Regions from separate parts of the Polaromonas sp. P1_G1 genome, predicted to be linked through region 2. Evidence: riboswitches for the same ligand, from Rfam matches in the RefSeq annotation. Region 2 holds a riboswitch; the other holds the start of a gene.
The links. A riboswitch is a leader RNA that binds a small molecule or an ion and turns the genes downstream of it on or off. The one in region 2 is predicted to bind thiamine pyrophosphate.
Positions count from the first base shown of each region.

Region 1: it holds a riboswitch for thiamine pyrophosphate, as region 2 does, so the genes downstream of both, AC1D1Y_RS20495 (purine-cytosine permease family protein) here and thiC (phosphomethylpyrimidine synthase ThiC) in region 2, are expected to answer to the same signal.

Region 1 is NZ_JBFUBU010000044.1:48,684-54,604, forward strand. Features, by position in the region: gene AC1D1Y_RS20490 (DEAD/DEAH box helicase) at 1-742, opposite strand, end outside; TPP riboswitch at 857-969, shown strand; gene AC1D1Y_RS20495 (purine-cytosine permease family protein) at 1,029-2,324, shown strand; gene thiD (bifunctional hydroxymethylpyrimidine kinase/phosphomethylpyrimidine kinase) at 2,308-3,153, opposite strand; gene AC1D1Y_RS20505 (class I SAM-dependent methyltransferase) at 3,500-4,168, shown strand; gene AC1D1Y_RS20510 (glycosyltransferase) at 4,200-5,201, opposite strand; tRNA gene AC1D1Y_RS20515 (tRNA-Asn) at 5,372-5,447, shown strand; gene aat (leucyl/phenylalanyl-tRNA--protein transferase) at 5,624-5,921, shown strand, end outside.
Region 2 is NZ_JBFUBU010000017.1:13,480-22,144, forward strand. Features, by position in the region: gene AC1D1Y_RS10535 (TRAP transporter large permease) at 1-1,582, opposite strand, end outside; gene AC1D1Y_RS10540 (TRAP transporter substrate-binding protein) at 1,760-2,779, opposite strand; gene AC1D1Y_RS10545 (LacI family DNA-binding transcriptional regulator) at 2,893-3,957, shown strand; TPP riboswitch at 4,012-4,130, shown strand; gene thiC (phosphomethylpyrimidine synthase ThiC) at 4,212-6,131, shown strand; gene thiO (glycine oxidase ThiO) at 6,268-7,329, shown strand; gene thiS (sulfur carrier protein ThiS) at 7,322-7,543, shown strand; gene AC1D1Y_RS10565 (thiazole synthase) at 7,547-8,365, shown strand; gene thiE (thiamine phosphate synthase) at 8,527-8,665, shown strand, end outside.

The DNA.
Region 1 (5,921 bases), on a different contig from region 2:
GGCGGGTATTGAGCCAGCGCTGGTCGCGCCGCAGCAGGTCGGCCAGCATGGGCGCCAGGTCCAGGGTCTGGCCGTCGACCTCCACGCCCAGCGTCAGCAACCATGAGCCTTCACGTGCCGGCAGGCCCAGCGCGGTCACGGCGGGCGCGCGGCCGCGCAGGGGCGCCGCCACCTCCTTGCCCAGCACCTCGCCGGTGTCCGGGCTGACGATGAGGCGCCAGGCGTCCACGGGCACACTCTCATGCGCAAAGCCGGGCCGGACCACGACCGCCCAGCCCTGGGCCTGCAAGGCGGGCAGCCGCTCGGCCCAGAAATCACCGAAAAAATCTTCCTGCAGCAGCGACCACAGGTGTTCATGGCCGACGGCGGCCTCCTCGCTGCGCCATTGCAAGGTGTCGGCCGGCACGGGATGAAGGCCCAGTGTCCAGAGGCTGTCCAGCGCCTCGGCCTCGGCCGCCAGGTCACGCTGCATCAGGACTTCCCTGCCCTGCGCGTCCTCCAGGGCCTGGAGGGGCGCGGCACGGCTGTTGAGCACCGTGTTGGGAGCAGGCGTTTCCCAACGCAGGCCGGCCCCGGTGGCATAGGTCCAGTCCACACGCGCCACGGTGACGCTGTCGCCGCGCGGGCCGAAGGGGCCGGCGGGTTTCATGCCCAGCAGGCCGTCGCCGCGCGTAAGGGTCTGCAACGTGAGGCGCGGGCGAAACCGGCCCGGCGCCGGGGGCTGGCGTTTCACCGCGGCCATGGCATGTGTTGGCAAAAATGCATGGGCCTGATTGTCCACGCGGCCGTGGCATGCCGGGCGTAGTCAAGACCACCGGAATGAATCCGCCTACAATTTGCGCAGTGCCCGCAAGGGCGCTTTCGCTGGGGGTGTTGCTGTGGTTCGCAAGAGCGGACGGCGGCGGCTGAGAAAGTCCCTTTGAACCTGATTGAGGTAATCCTCGCGCAGGGAAGCATGTTCCAAAGGCCCGCTGTTCTTGCGGGCTTCAGGCAGGCCGACCTCGCATTGACGACGATCGGAAACGCTGATGACCACAACTTCCACTTCCGCCGCCGGCAACACCGCGCTCGCGCCATTGCCCGCGGGCGACCGCCTGTTCGGCTGGAGCGACCATGCGGCGCTCTGGCTCAGCCTGGGCGTGGGCCTGCTGGTGATGCAGATAGGCGCCTACCTGGTGCCGGCCCTGGGCACGCAGACGGCGCTGGCGGTGATCGTCTGCGGTTCCATCCTGGGCGCAGGCCTGCTGGCCTGGACGGCCAAGATCGGCTGCGACAGCGGGCTTTCGAGCGCCGGGCTGATGCATGCCACCTACGGCAGCAGTTTCGCGCGCCTGCCGGTGCTGCTCAACATCGTGCAGCTGATAGGCTGGACCACCTTTGAGCTCGTGGTTATGCGCGACGGCACGCTGGCCATCGCACGCCAGTCCGGCGGTTTTACTGGAGTCCTGTGGCCTCTGCTGGCTACCTTGCTCTGGGGCGCGGTGCTGCTGGCGCTGCTGTCGGGCTCCATGGTCAAGCTGGTGCGCAAATTCATAGGCCGCTATGGCTTGCCGCTGGTCATCGCTTCATTGTTCTGGCTGAGCTGGCAGTTCCTCGTCAAAGCCGATGCGCAAGGATTGGCCGCGCTCTGGAACCGCCCCGGCACAGGCGGCATGAGCACGCTCTCCGCATTGGACCTGGTGATCGCGATGCCGGTCTCGTGGCTGCCGCTGGTGGCGGATTTCGCGCGCCATGGGCGTGACGGCAAGAGCGCACTGCGCGGCACCTGGCTGGGTTATGCCATCGCCAATATCTGGTGTTACGCGCTGGGCGTGCTGGTGGCCGTCACCACACCCAGTACCGACCTGGTCGCGGCGCTGCTGCTGGCGCAGGGCGGGCTGATCGCGCTGGGACTGATTTTGATCGACGAGGTCGACAACGCTTACGGCGACCTGTACTCGGGCTCGGTGGCGGGCCACAGCCTGAAGCCGGCCTGGAGCGTGCGCCGCTGGGGCGTGGGCTTGGCCCTGCTGTGCACCGCGCTGGCGCTGGTGCTGCCCATGCACAGCCTGGAGCCGTTTTTGCTGATGCTCAGCTCGGTGTTCGTGCCCCTGTACGGCGTGATTCTGGCGCGGCTGGCCGGCACGGCCAATATCGCCTCGCTGGTGGCCGGGTGCAAGGTGAACACCAGTGCCGTCGCGATCTGGCTGCTGGGCATTGCCTGCTACCACCTGTGCGCGAAGTTCGCGCCCGACTGGGGCGCTGCGCTGCCGACGCTGGTATTGACTTTTGCCTTGGCGCGATTCACCCGCGCCAACTCCCTGGGAGTTACCGCAGCGGCTTGAGCCGCATCGCGATGGGCGCGTAGCCGTGGTTCAGCGGCCCGCTGCCCGCGCCTGTGCGCACCCTGGCGCCGGCCGCCATCGCCCCGCGCACAAAGTCGCGCGCCAGCTGCACGGCCTCCAGCAGGGGTTTCCCGAGCGCCAGGTGTGCGGCAATCGCGGACGACAGCGTGCAACCGGTCCCGTGGGTGTTGGGGCTGGGAATGCGCGGCCCGCGCATCCAGTGCAGTTCGCCGCTTTGCGTCGCCAGCAGGTCGCTCACCACGTCGCCGGGCAAGTGCCCGCCCTTGAGCAGCACGGCGCGTGCGCCTTTGGCCAATAGTTCCTGCGCCGCGGCTTGCATAGCCTCTTCGTTCGTCAGCGGCCGGCCGACCAGCAGCGAAGCTTCATCGAGATTGGGAGTGATCAGGACGGCGCGCGGAAACAGCTCGCGCACCAGGACGGCAATCGCCGGGTTGTCGATCAGCACCGCGCCGCTGGTCGCGACCATGACCGGGTCCAGCACCACGTTCGGCAGTGCGTGGCGGTCAATCGCCTCGGCCACCGTCAACACGATGTCGGGCGCATGCAGCATGCCTATCTTCACCGCGTCCGCGCCTATATCTTCGATGACGGCATCTATCTGGTCGCGCAGCATTTGCGGCGGCACGCCGTGGATGGCGCGCACCCCGCGCGTGTTCTGGGCCGTCAGCGCGGTGATGGCCGTCATGCCGTAGCAGCCCAGCGCGGCAAAGGTCTTGAGGTCGGCCTGGATGCCGGCCCCGCCGCCGCTGTCGGATCCCGCGATGCTCAGCACGCGGGGGTATTCGTGGTCAAAAAGAGAGTCCGTCATTCGTTTGTCCATGGCCTCAAGCTGGGTTGGGGTGCGCCAGCTACATCATGTGTACTGCGTGACTGGTCGCGCCGATGAAGGCTATGCGCGGTCGATTATCGCGGCATGACCCACAAGTTATGGGAGCGCTCGTCTCCTCGGCGGGACTGCGGCCATCGCGATGCGCTCCGATTGATATCACGAATGCCGAGAACATGCATGTTTTTTTTGCGGGCACAGCTTGCTTCCCGTCGTGAAGCCGCGACAGGAAACATAGAATGAACCTCCTCCAGGCTTTGCGTTATGCTTTTCAAAGTTTGTTCGCAACTCCCCTCCAGATAGCTGGCCGCACTTAGAGTCCAAACTTATGAGTCAAACCCCGGTTCACGAATTTCACAATCCCGACCTTCTGGATATTATTCCTTGGGGAGCCAAAAAGTTGATTGAAGTGGGATGCAGTTCGGGCGCCCTGGCAAGGGAGTTCAAGAAACTATCGCCAAGCTGCCACTACCTTGGCATTGAGATAGATCCAGCCTACGCAGAACTTGCACAGCGCTACTGTGACCAAAGCCAGGTCCTTGACATCGAAACCGCAGGCGATGCTTTCTGGAAGGAAAATGCAGACAGGGACTGCTGGATCTTCGGTGACACGCTCGAGCACCTCAGGGACCCCTGGAAGGTCCTGCGCCAGGTTCGCAGCGTCATGCCGAAAAACGCGTGCATTGCCGCTTGCATTCCCAATGTGCAGCACTGGTCCTTGCAAGCCAAATTGAGCATTGGCGATTTTCGCTACGAAGACACCGGCCTTCTGGACAGAACCCATTTGCGGTTTTTCTCCAGGCAGACTATTCTGGAAATGTTCCATGACACCGGGTTTACCGTCACCGCCTGTATACCCAGGATCTTTGCGGACCCTAGCAGGGAGCAGTTTCTGCCCCTCATTGGAGAGCTTGCAAGGCTGACAGGCGCCGACCCGCAAATGGCGGTGAACGATGCAATGCCGGGGCAATACGTTATCAGCGCCATACCCCGATAACTGGCCGTGGTGCCTTCAAATCAGGAAACGGCTAAGCCCAGACTTTCCACATTTGTGCGTGGGTGACATTTCGATAGTTGGACTGCTCGCATATGCCGTCACTCGTTTCTTCGGGCAGGTGATCCTTGTATTTTTCCCGGAATTTACCCGCATAGGTCTTATAACTGCCCGCGAAATCTCCGACGGATTTATGGGCAAGCAAGATGTCCTTGCACACGGCTAAGCTGAAGCCGTGCAAAAAAGCAGCATACGTAAAGTCCGTGTCGTACACATGAAAGCCGTCAAACGTTTCTTCATCGAAACGTATCGACTCGACGACACGGCGATTGGCGGCGATAAAAACCCCGTCCAATGCCTGGACACCGCCAATCTGCGTCACCTCCGGGCCACCCCACATCGACACATGAAAAAGATCACTCGGCCATGCCTTGGTAGCGGGATAGGCGACCGCGCCGCAGATATAAGGGTCACCGCTGCTCATCCATCGACTGTCCTTCAGCCGAACCGTGCCGCTACATCCGATGACATCAAAGGTTCGCAAATGCTCGCGAACCAGGCTGACAAAATTCAGTGAAATGATCTCAATGTCATCATGGCAAAAAATCAGAATCTCGCCCCGGCTTTTCGCAACACCCCTGTTGTAACCCTCGCACAAGGACTTGGCATCATGGATGCCGATCACCTCATACGGTGAATCACCAAAACGCTCCTTGAGATTGGCGCAGACCAGTTCATATTTGACTGGATCGATGCTGCAGATGATGACGGAGATCAAGGAGTTCGTCTTCGCCTCACTACGTCCAACACCAGCGCCAGCGGTGGCTGGGGCTTGGCGATTTCTTGCACGATGGGCAATCGCAAGAAAAACTCCCCCTATGAGGCAAAGTCCGGCGAGGATGACTGCACCAACCAGGTACTTTTGCCAAAGCAACCATGAAGCCAGTGCGAGTGCGCAACAGGCCAGGGATATTCCATAAGTGATTTTGCGACTTACCTGGGCCTGGCTCGGAGTGTCGATCTGGTTGAGTTGCATAGTGAGGCATGAGGTTATCACCAATGAGAACGTCACTCGGCCCTCGGCGCCGGGCAGTGCCCTGCACCTCCACGCTCGCTACTGCGATGCTTCGACCAACAAGAAGCCATTGGAGGAAATGCCTCGGGCTTAAAAAATGCAAAAAATGACGCTATAATCTAAGGCTGTATTCCTCAATAGCTCAGTTGGTAGAGCGCCGGACTGTTAATCCGTAGGTCCCTGGTTCGAGCCCAGGTTGAGGAGCCAGTTAATTCCGAAAATGGGCACTCTTGTAGTGCCCATTTTTTTTGCGCCGCCGGGCCCCGCAAAACCTGAGCATCAGGCCACGCCATCGCTCGCCGGCCTTGCCACCAAAATCCGCTCAGCTACCATGGCGCATGCCCTTCCCGGCCCGCCGTTTCATGCCGATGCGCTTTTAAGCCATGGGAAAACTACCACGTCCCGTGCCCTGGCTTGCCCCCGGTGAAAGCTTTCCACCGCTGGAAGAAGCCTGGGGCCATCACGACCCCGCCCCCGGCCTGCTGGCGGCGGGCGCCGCGCTGGATGTACCCACACTGATCGAGGCTTATTCCCACGGCATCTTCCCGTGGTTCAGCCTGGGCCAGCCCCCTCTCTGGTGGAGTCCCGATCCCCGCATGGTCTTGCAGACCCGGCATTTCAAACTGCATCGCTCGCTGCGCAAAACGCTGGCCCGCTTTGAGGAGCAGCCCGCTTGCGAAA
Region 2 (8,665 bases):
CGACGATGGACACCGCGAGGAAACCGTAGGCGCCGCCGGGCAGGCTGCCCATGACGCGCGCCAGGTCCTGCGAGAAGCCCGACTGCGTGAGGCCCCAGGCCATGGCGGTGGCGGTGGCGCAGCCGATGATGAACATGATGGCGCCGGTCAGCGATGCGGTTTCGATCAGCATGGGCATGAGCCGGCGCCACGGGAACTGGCGGTACAGGAAGAGGCCGGCCAGCACCGAATAGAAGATGCCGATGGTGGACACCTCGGTGGCGGTGGCCACGCCCTCGACCACCGCGGCGCGGATCACAAAAGGCAGGATGATGGCGGGCAGGGCGATCAGCAGCAGCTTGCCGATTTCGCGCTTGCTGTGGCGCGCGACGCCGCTCAGGTCTTCATGGCGGTAGCGCCACCAGACGACGGTGCACAGCGCCGCGCCCAGCACCACGGCCGGCAGCAGGCCACCGGTGAACAGCGCGGCAATCGACACGCCGGTGACCGAGCCTATGGTGATCAGCACGATGGAGGGCGGAATCGTTTCGGTTTGCGCGCCGGTGGCCGACAGCAGGGCCACCAGGTCGCCGGGCTTGGCGCCGCGCTTTTTCATCTCGGGAAACAGCACGGGTGCGATGGCCGCCATGTCGGCGATCTTGGAGCCCGAGATGCCGGAGACCAGATACATCGCGCCTATCAGCACATAGCTGAGGCCGCCGCGCACATGGCCCAGCAGGCTGGCCAGGAACTGGATCATGGCCTTGGCCATGCCGGTCATCTCGATCAGCGCGCCCAGGAAGATGAACAGCGGCACCGCCAGCAAAATCATGTGCGACATGCCTTCGTCCATGCGGCCGACCATGACCAGCAGCGGGGTGGACGTCGTGAGCGCGAGGTAGCCGAAGGTGGCCAGCGCGAAAGAGAAGGCAATCGGCACGCCGGACAGCACGGTGCCGGCGACGACGGCCACAAAAAAGAGGATCAGGTTGAGTTTGCCCAGCGGCTGCAGCAGCGGCTGCGCGAACCAGAACAGCAAGACCACGGCGGCTGTGCCGGCCAGCGCGATGCCGGTCTGCTTGAAGGTGCTGATGCGCAAGAGGCGCAGCACCGCCACGATGACCATCAGCGCCATGCCGATGGGGATGGCCGAGGCGCGCCAGGCGTTGTTGACTTCCATGGCCGCGGTGACGATGAAGCTCTCTTCATAAGCGTATTCCGAGGCCGGGTAGATCACCAGCACCAGGAAGGCGATCGATGCGGTGATCGCCAGGGTGTCTAGCAGCGCGCGAGTATGCGGCTTGACGTTGTTGACCAGCGCCGTCATGCGCATGTGCTCGCCGCGGCGCAGCGCGACGACGGCACCCAGCATGGACAGCCACAAAAACATGATGGAGGCCAGTTCGTCCGACCAGACCAGCGGCGCATGAAAAACGTAGCGCGAGACCACGCCGGCGAACAGCACAAAGATCTCGGCCAGCACCAGGGTGGCGGCGATGGATTCCACCACAAAGCCCAGGCCGCGATCTGCCTTGTGCGCGAGGCTACTCAGTGCGTTGGCGGGTGGGGCGCCTGGAGATGGCTCGGTAGGGATGTGGGACATGCGGTCAAACTCCGGGAGAAGGCGAGGGGACTGGGGCTGCTGGTTTTACACCTTCCCCCGCTGGGGGAAGGTGGGGATGGGGGCTTGCGGCCTTGGAAGAAGCGCTTGCTCAAGCGCCGCTGGCCCCCACCCCCGCCCTCCCCCAGCGGGGGAGGGAGTAAGAGAGGGGAGAACTGCTTACGCGAGCTTGCCGACTGATTGCTCCAGCAGCCCCCAGGCCTCACCCCCAAAACGCTCTTTCCACTCGCCATAGAACCCCGCTTCGCGTAGCTTGGCGCGGAAACTGTCGGCCGTCGGGCGGTTGATGGTGAGGCCCTTGGACTGCAAATCGGCCACCACGGTTTCGTTGAGCTTTTTGATGTCGTCGCGCTGTTGCAGGCCGGCTTCGTTGATGGCGCGGGCCACGATGGTCTTGAGGTCGGCGGGCAGCTTGTCCCAGGCGCGGCCGTTGGCGATGAACCAGTAGCCGTCCCAGATGTGGTTGGTCAGCGAGCAGAACTTCTGCACTTCATACAACTTGGCGACCTGGATGATGGGCAGCGGGTTTTCCTGCGCGTCGACGATCTTGGTCTGCAGCGAGGAATACACCTCGCTGAACTGCAGGCTGGCCGGCGCGGCACCCAGGCCCTTGAACATGGAGATCGACAGCGGGCTCACGGGCACGCGTATCTTCAGGCCGTCCATGTCTTTCGCCGTGGTGACCGGCGCCTTGCTGCTGGTGGTCTGGCGGAATCCGTTGTCCCACATCTTTTCAAACGCATAGAGACGGCTCTTGCTGATGGCTTCGCGCACGTGCGCGCCCAGCTTGCCGTCCATGGCGCCCCAGACCTGGTTGTAGTCGCTGAAGGCAAACCCCACGGCGTTGATGGCGGCCACCGGCACCAGCGTGGCGATGACCAGCGCGGACGGTGTGAAGAACTCGATGCCGCCGGAGCGCACCTGGGCCAGCATGTCGGTGTCACCGCCCAGCTGGTTGTTCGGGAAGATCTTGATCTCGACGCGGCCGTTGCTTTCTTTCAGGATGCGGTCGGCGGCCTGCTGGGCGCGGATGTTGAGCGGATGGGTGACGGGCAGGTTGTTGCCGTACTTGTAGGAGAACTCGGCGGCGCGGGCCACGGAGGGCAGGGCGGCGGCGATGCCGGCGGCGGAGGCTGCGGACAGGGTGCGCAGCACGCTGCGGCGGGTGACTTCGGTCATGGTTGTCTCCAGTTTTGTTTTGATGCAATTTGATGCATCATTGGGTGAATGCAGCGCAACGATAGGTGCAGGGCATTCAATCGTCAAACGAGAAAAATGATGGATTTTGATGTATGAGGGTTATCCCTGATGGATCGAAGGGGCCGCAGCAGCGGGCGCGCGTGGTGGACATCGCGCGCGCCGCCGGCGTTTCCACCGCCACTGTAGACCGGGTGCTGAACCAGCGTCCCGGCGTGCGCGGGGCCACCGCGCAGAAGGTGCTCAAGGCCGCGGCCGAGATGGACTACCTGCCCGAGACGGGGCTGTATGCCGCGCTGGCGGCGCCGCCCATGCGGCTGACGTTTCTGTTGCCCGACGGCAGCAACCGTTTTATCCGCATGCTGGGCGACACGGTGGGCTACTCGCAGGAACACCTGACGCCCTTCAACGTGAAATGCCGCACCGAGCTGTTTGAAAGCTTCAACCCGCAGCAACTGGCTGCCAGCCTGCAGCAGCAGGGCAAGCGCAGCGACGGCATCGCCTTCATGGCGCTGGAGCACCCGGCGGTGCGCGAGGCCGTCAGCGAACTCGCCGAAAAAGGCGTGCCGGCCATCACGCTGATCTCGGACCTCTCGGGTTCGCAGCGCGCAGGCTATGTGGGCCTGGACAACCGCGCGGCCGGGCGCACGGCCGGCTACCTGGTGGGCCGCTTCATCGCGCCCGGGGCGCGGGGCGGCAAGGTGGCGCTGATCGCCGGCTCGCTCAGCTATCGCGCGCATGAGGAGCGCGAGGCCGGCTTCCTGCACGTGATCGAGGAGATGTTCCCGACGCTGCAGGTGGTGGGCCTGCGCGAAGGGCAGGACGACGCGCAGAAAAATTACCAGCAGACGCGCACGCTGCTGGAGCAATACCCGGACCTCGCGGGCATTTACAACATCGGCGGCGCCTCGGACGGCGTGGCGCGCGCGCTCAAGGAAATGGGGCGCGAGCACAAGGTGGTCTTCATAGGCCACGGCCTTACGCCCGACACGCGCGCCATGCTGATAGACGGCAGCATGGACGCGGTGATCACCCAAAGCCCGCAGTCGGCCATGATGAGCTGCGTGCGCATGTTCACCAACCTGCGTGATGGGCGCGATGTGATGAGCGGTGTCGACGCCGTACGAAGCCAAGTCATCTTCAGGGAAAACCTGCCCTAGAGCCGGCTCTTGATGGCTGCCGTTGCCACGAAAGGCGTGGATGCATACAATGGCCCTAGCTTGTCGGGGTGCCAAGATTTCCGTAAGGAGTATCGAGGCTGAGATCGCAGTATGCGAGACCCGCTGAACCTGATCGGGGTCATCCCCGCGTAGGGAACAACGCAATTGGCTCCGGCACTCCGTAGCGGCACTCCCAGACGCCGCCCATGGACCTCCCGGCTCCCCAGCAGGCACCCCACCTCCTGGAGAACCACATGGCCAAAACCCGACTCACCGTTGACACCCAAGACCTCACGAGCCGCATCACGCGCGCGCCGTTTCCCGGCTCGAAGAAGATCTACATCGAAGGCTCGCGCCCCGACATCCGCGTCCCCTTTCGCGAGGTCACGCTGACCGACACCCTGGTGCACGAAGGCGCCGGTGAGCCGCGCCGCGAGGCCAACCCTCCCCTGCGCCTGTACGACGCATCGGGCGTCTACACCGACCCGGCTTCTCCGATCGACATCACGCGCGGCCTGCCGCCGCTGCGCGGCGCCTGGATCAACGAGCGCCAGGACACCGAGGCCCTGCCCGGCATCAGCAGCGCCTACGGCCGCGAACGCCTGAACGACCCGGCGCTGGCCGCGCTGCGCATGGCGCATGCGCCCGTGCCGCGCCGCGCCAAGGCGGGCGCCAACGTGTCGCAAATGCATTACGCGCGCAAAGGCATCATCACCCCCGAGATGGAATACATCGCGGTGCGCGAAAACCTGGTGCGCGCGCAGCTGGCCGAACGCCTGGCGACCGAGCGCATGCCGAAAAAAGGGCATTCCTTCAATGCCGCGATTCCGGAGCAGATCACCGCCGAATTCGTGCGCGACGAGGTGGCCCGCGGCCGCGCCGTCATCCCGAACAACATCAACCACCCCGAGAGCGAGCCGATGATCATCGGCCGCAACTTCCTGATCAAGGTCAATGCCAACATCGGAAACTCGGCGGTCACGTCGAGCATTGAGGAAGAAGTCGACAAGCTGGTCTGGTCGATCCGCTGGGGCGCCGACACCGTGATGGACCTCTCGACCGGCGAGAACATCCATGAAACCCGCGAATGGATTCTGCGCAACTCGCCGGTGCCCATCGGCACGGTGCCGATCTACCAGGCACTCGAGAAAGTCAACGGCAAGGCCGAGGACCTGACCTGGGAAATCTTCCGTGACACACTGATCGAGCAGGCCGAGCAGGGCGTGGACTACTTCACCATCCATGCCGGCGTGCGCCTGGCCTATGTGCCGCTCACGGCAAACCGCCTGACCGGCATCGTCTCGCGCGGCGGCTCCATCATGGCCAAGTGGTGCCTGTCGCACCACAAGGAGAGCTTTTTGTACGAGCGCTTTGACGAGATCTGCGAGATCATGAAGGCGTATGACGTGTGCTTCTCGCTGGGCGACGGCCTGCGCCCCGGCTCTATCGCCGACGCGAATGACGAGGCGCAGTTCGCCGAGCTGCACACGCTGGGCGAGCTCACGCAGATCGCCTGGAAGCACGACGTGCAGGTGATGATCGAGGGCCCCGGCCACGTGCCGCTGCAGCTGGTGAAGGAAAACGTCGACAAGCAGCTCGAGGCCTGTTTCGAAGCGCCTTTCTACACGCTGGGCCCGCTGATCACCGACATTTCGCCGGGCTACGACCACATCTCCTCGGCCATGGGCGCGGCCAACATCGGCTGGTACGGCACGGCCATGCTGTGCTACGTGACGCCCAAGGAACACCTGGGCTTGCCGAACCGCGACGACGTGAAGCAGGGCCTGATCGCCTACAAGATCGCCGCGCACGCGGGCGACCTGGCCAAGGGCTACCCGGGCGCGCAGATGTGGGACAACGCGGTCTCCAAGGCGCGCTTCGAGTTCCGCTGGGAAGACCAGTTCCGCCTGGCGATAGACCCCGACACGGCCATGGCCTACCATGACGAAACGCTGCCGAAAGAGAACGCCAAGGTCGCGCATTTCTGCTCCATGTGCGGGCCGAAGTTCTGCTCGATGAAAATCTCGCAGGAGGTGCGCGAGTTCGCGCGCCTCAACCCGGCCACCACCACGCTGGCGCCTGCGGCCGGGACGATTCCAATCAAGCAGATCGCGACCGGCTTCGAGGAAAAAGCCAAGGAGTTCCGCGAAGGCGGCAGCGAGATTTATTCTTGATGAAATGGCCCCTCTTATTCCCTCTCCCTCTGGGAGCGGGTTAGGGTGAGAGCTCCCCGAGTTTGATGGATTTTTATGGTTGACATGCCGCTGGCCCCCACCCCAACCCTCCCCCAGCGGGGGAGGGAGTAAAACCATGAGCGCACTCCACATCGGCATCGCAGGCGCGGGCCTGGCCGGCCGCACGCTGGCCTGGCGCCTGCTGCGCGCCGGCTGCCGCGTGAGCCTGTTCGATGCGCGGGCGCGCGGCGACGTCGCCACGGCGTCGATGACGGCGGCGGCCATGCTGTCGCCGCTGGCCGAACTCGCCGTGTCCGACGACGCCGTGTTCGCGCTGGGCCAGCGCTCCATGCAGCTGTGGCCGCTGTGGATAGGCGAGCTGGCCGATGCGGGCCTGCCGGTGTATTTCCGCCATGAGGGGACGCTGGTCGTGGCGCATGCGCCCGACCAGAGTTCACTGTCGCATTTCGCTGGTTTGTTGCAGCACAAGCTGCCCGAGGCCGTGCGCGCGCAGGTGCACACGCTGGACGCGGCCGCGCTGGCCCGTGCCGAGCCGGCGCTGGCCGGGCGCTTTGGCAACGGCCTGCTGCTGGACGGCGAGGGCCAGCTGGCCAACGACCAGTGGATGGCCGCGCTCGCGGTGGAGATAGACCGGCTGGGCGGCACGTGGCTTGAAGGCGTGGCGGTCGACGCCGTGGAAGACGATCACATCGAGTGCGCGGGGCGGACCTACGGCGTGGATGTCGCGGTCGATGCGCGCGGTGTGGGTGCCAGGGAAAGCTGGCCGCAACTGCGCGGCGTGCGCGGCGAGGTGCTGACCGTTGAATGCGCGGGCGTGAGCCTGCAGCGCCCGATACGCCTCATGCACCCGCGCTACCAGCTCTACGTGGCGCCGCGCCCCCATCACCAGTTCGTGGTCGGCGCGACGGAACTTGAATCGGAAGACACCGGGCCGGTGACCTTGCGCTCCACGCTGGAGCTGGGCAGCGCGCTGCACAGCCTGCACCCGGCTTTTGGCGAGGCGCGTGTGTTACGCCTGGCGGCGGCCTTGCGCCCGGCGCTGGACGACCACAGGCCCACGATTGCGCAGCGGCACGGCGTGTGGCACATCAATGGCCTGTACCGCCACGGCTACCTGTGCGCGCCGGCGCTGGTCGAGGACCTGGTCCATCAACTGTTGGGACAGAACCATGAGTGACATGACAACGACGATCAACATCTCGCTGAACGGCGAAACCATTCAAACCGACGCGCCTACCTTGCAGGCCTTGCTGCTGGCGCGCGGCTACCCGCTGCAGGGCGCGTTTGCCTGCGCGATCAACAACGGCTTTGTGCCGCGGCCGCAATGGCCTGATCGCACCTTGAATGACGGTGACCGCATAGACATCGTCACCCCCATCACCGGAGGTTAGGCCATGGACACCACCATCGCATCCCCCATCGCCCACGGCAGCCCCTGGACCGTCGCCGGCGTCACCTTGTCCAGCCGTTTCTTCCTGGGCACCTCGCACTACCCTTCGCCGCAGGTGCTGGGCGACGCGGTGCGCGCCAGCGGCACCGAGGTGCTGACGGTGGGCCTGCGCCGCCTGCAGCCCGAAAGCGGCGGCGGCAACAGTTTCTGGCAGCGCGTGCAGGCCATGAACTGCCGCATCCTGCCCAACACGGCGGGCTGCCATAGCGCCGAAGAGGCTGTCACGCTGGCGCAGATGGCGCGCGAGATTTTCGGCACGCCCTGGATCAAGCTCGAAGTCATAGGCGACGACTACACGCTGCAACCCGACACCGTGGCGACGCTGGAAGCGGCGACCACGCTGGTGAAAGAAGGCTTTGCCGTGTTCGCCTACACCACCGACGACCTGGTGATGGCGCAGCGCCTGCATGCGGCAGGCTGCGCGGCCGTGATGCCCTGGGCCGCGCCCATCGGCACGGGCCGTGGGCCGCTGAACCCTTATGCGCTTGAAACCATGCGCCGGCGTTTGCCCGATGCGGTGCTGGTGGTCGACGCCGGCCTGGGCCGGCCCTCGCACGCGGCAGCCGTAATGGAGCTGGGCTTTGACGCCGTGCTGCTGAACACCGCGGTGGCACAAGCCGGCGACCCGGTGCGCATGGCGCGCGCCTTTGCCGACGGTGTGGCAGCCGGCCGTGCGGCGTATGAGTCCACGCCCATGCCCGAGCGTGCGGCGGCGCAGGCCTCGACACCGACAGTCGGTGTTCCTTTTTGGCATGCACCCTGATCCTTGCGAGGCCCTCACATTCTTGCCCCCTCCCCCTTTGGGGGAGGGCAGGGGTAGGGGCCGGCGGCGCGTGATCACTTCAACTGCCCGCTTCTCCTTCGCAGAGCCCCCATCCCAACCTTCCCCCAGAGGGGGAAGGAGTTAAAACCGGAGCAAGCCTCATGAATCCAGCCCCTTTTGCCCCCCTCACCGACCCCATAGGCTTTTACCCCGTCGTGCCCGACGCCGCCTGGGTGCTGCGCCTGCTGGGCTGGGGCGTGCGCACAATCCAGTTGCGCATCAAGGCGGCGGACCACGACG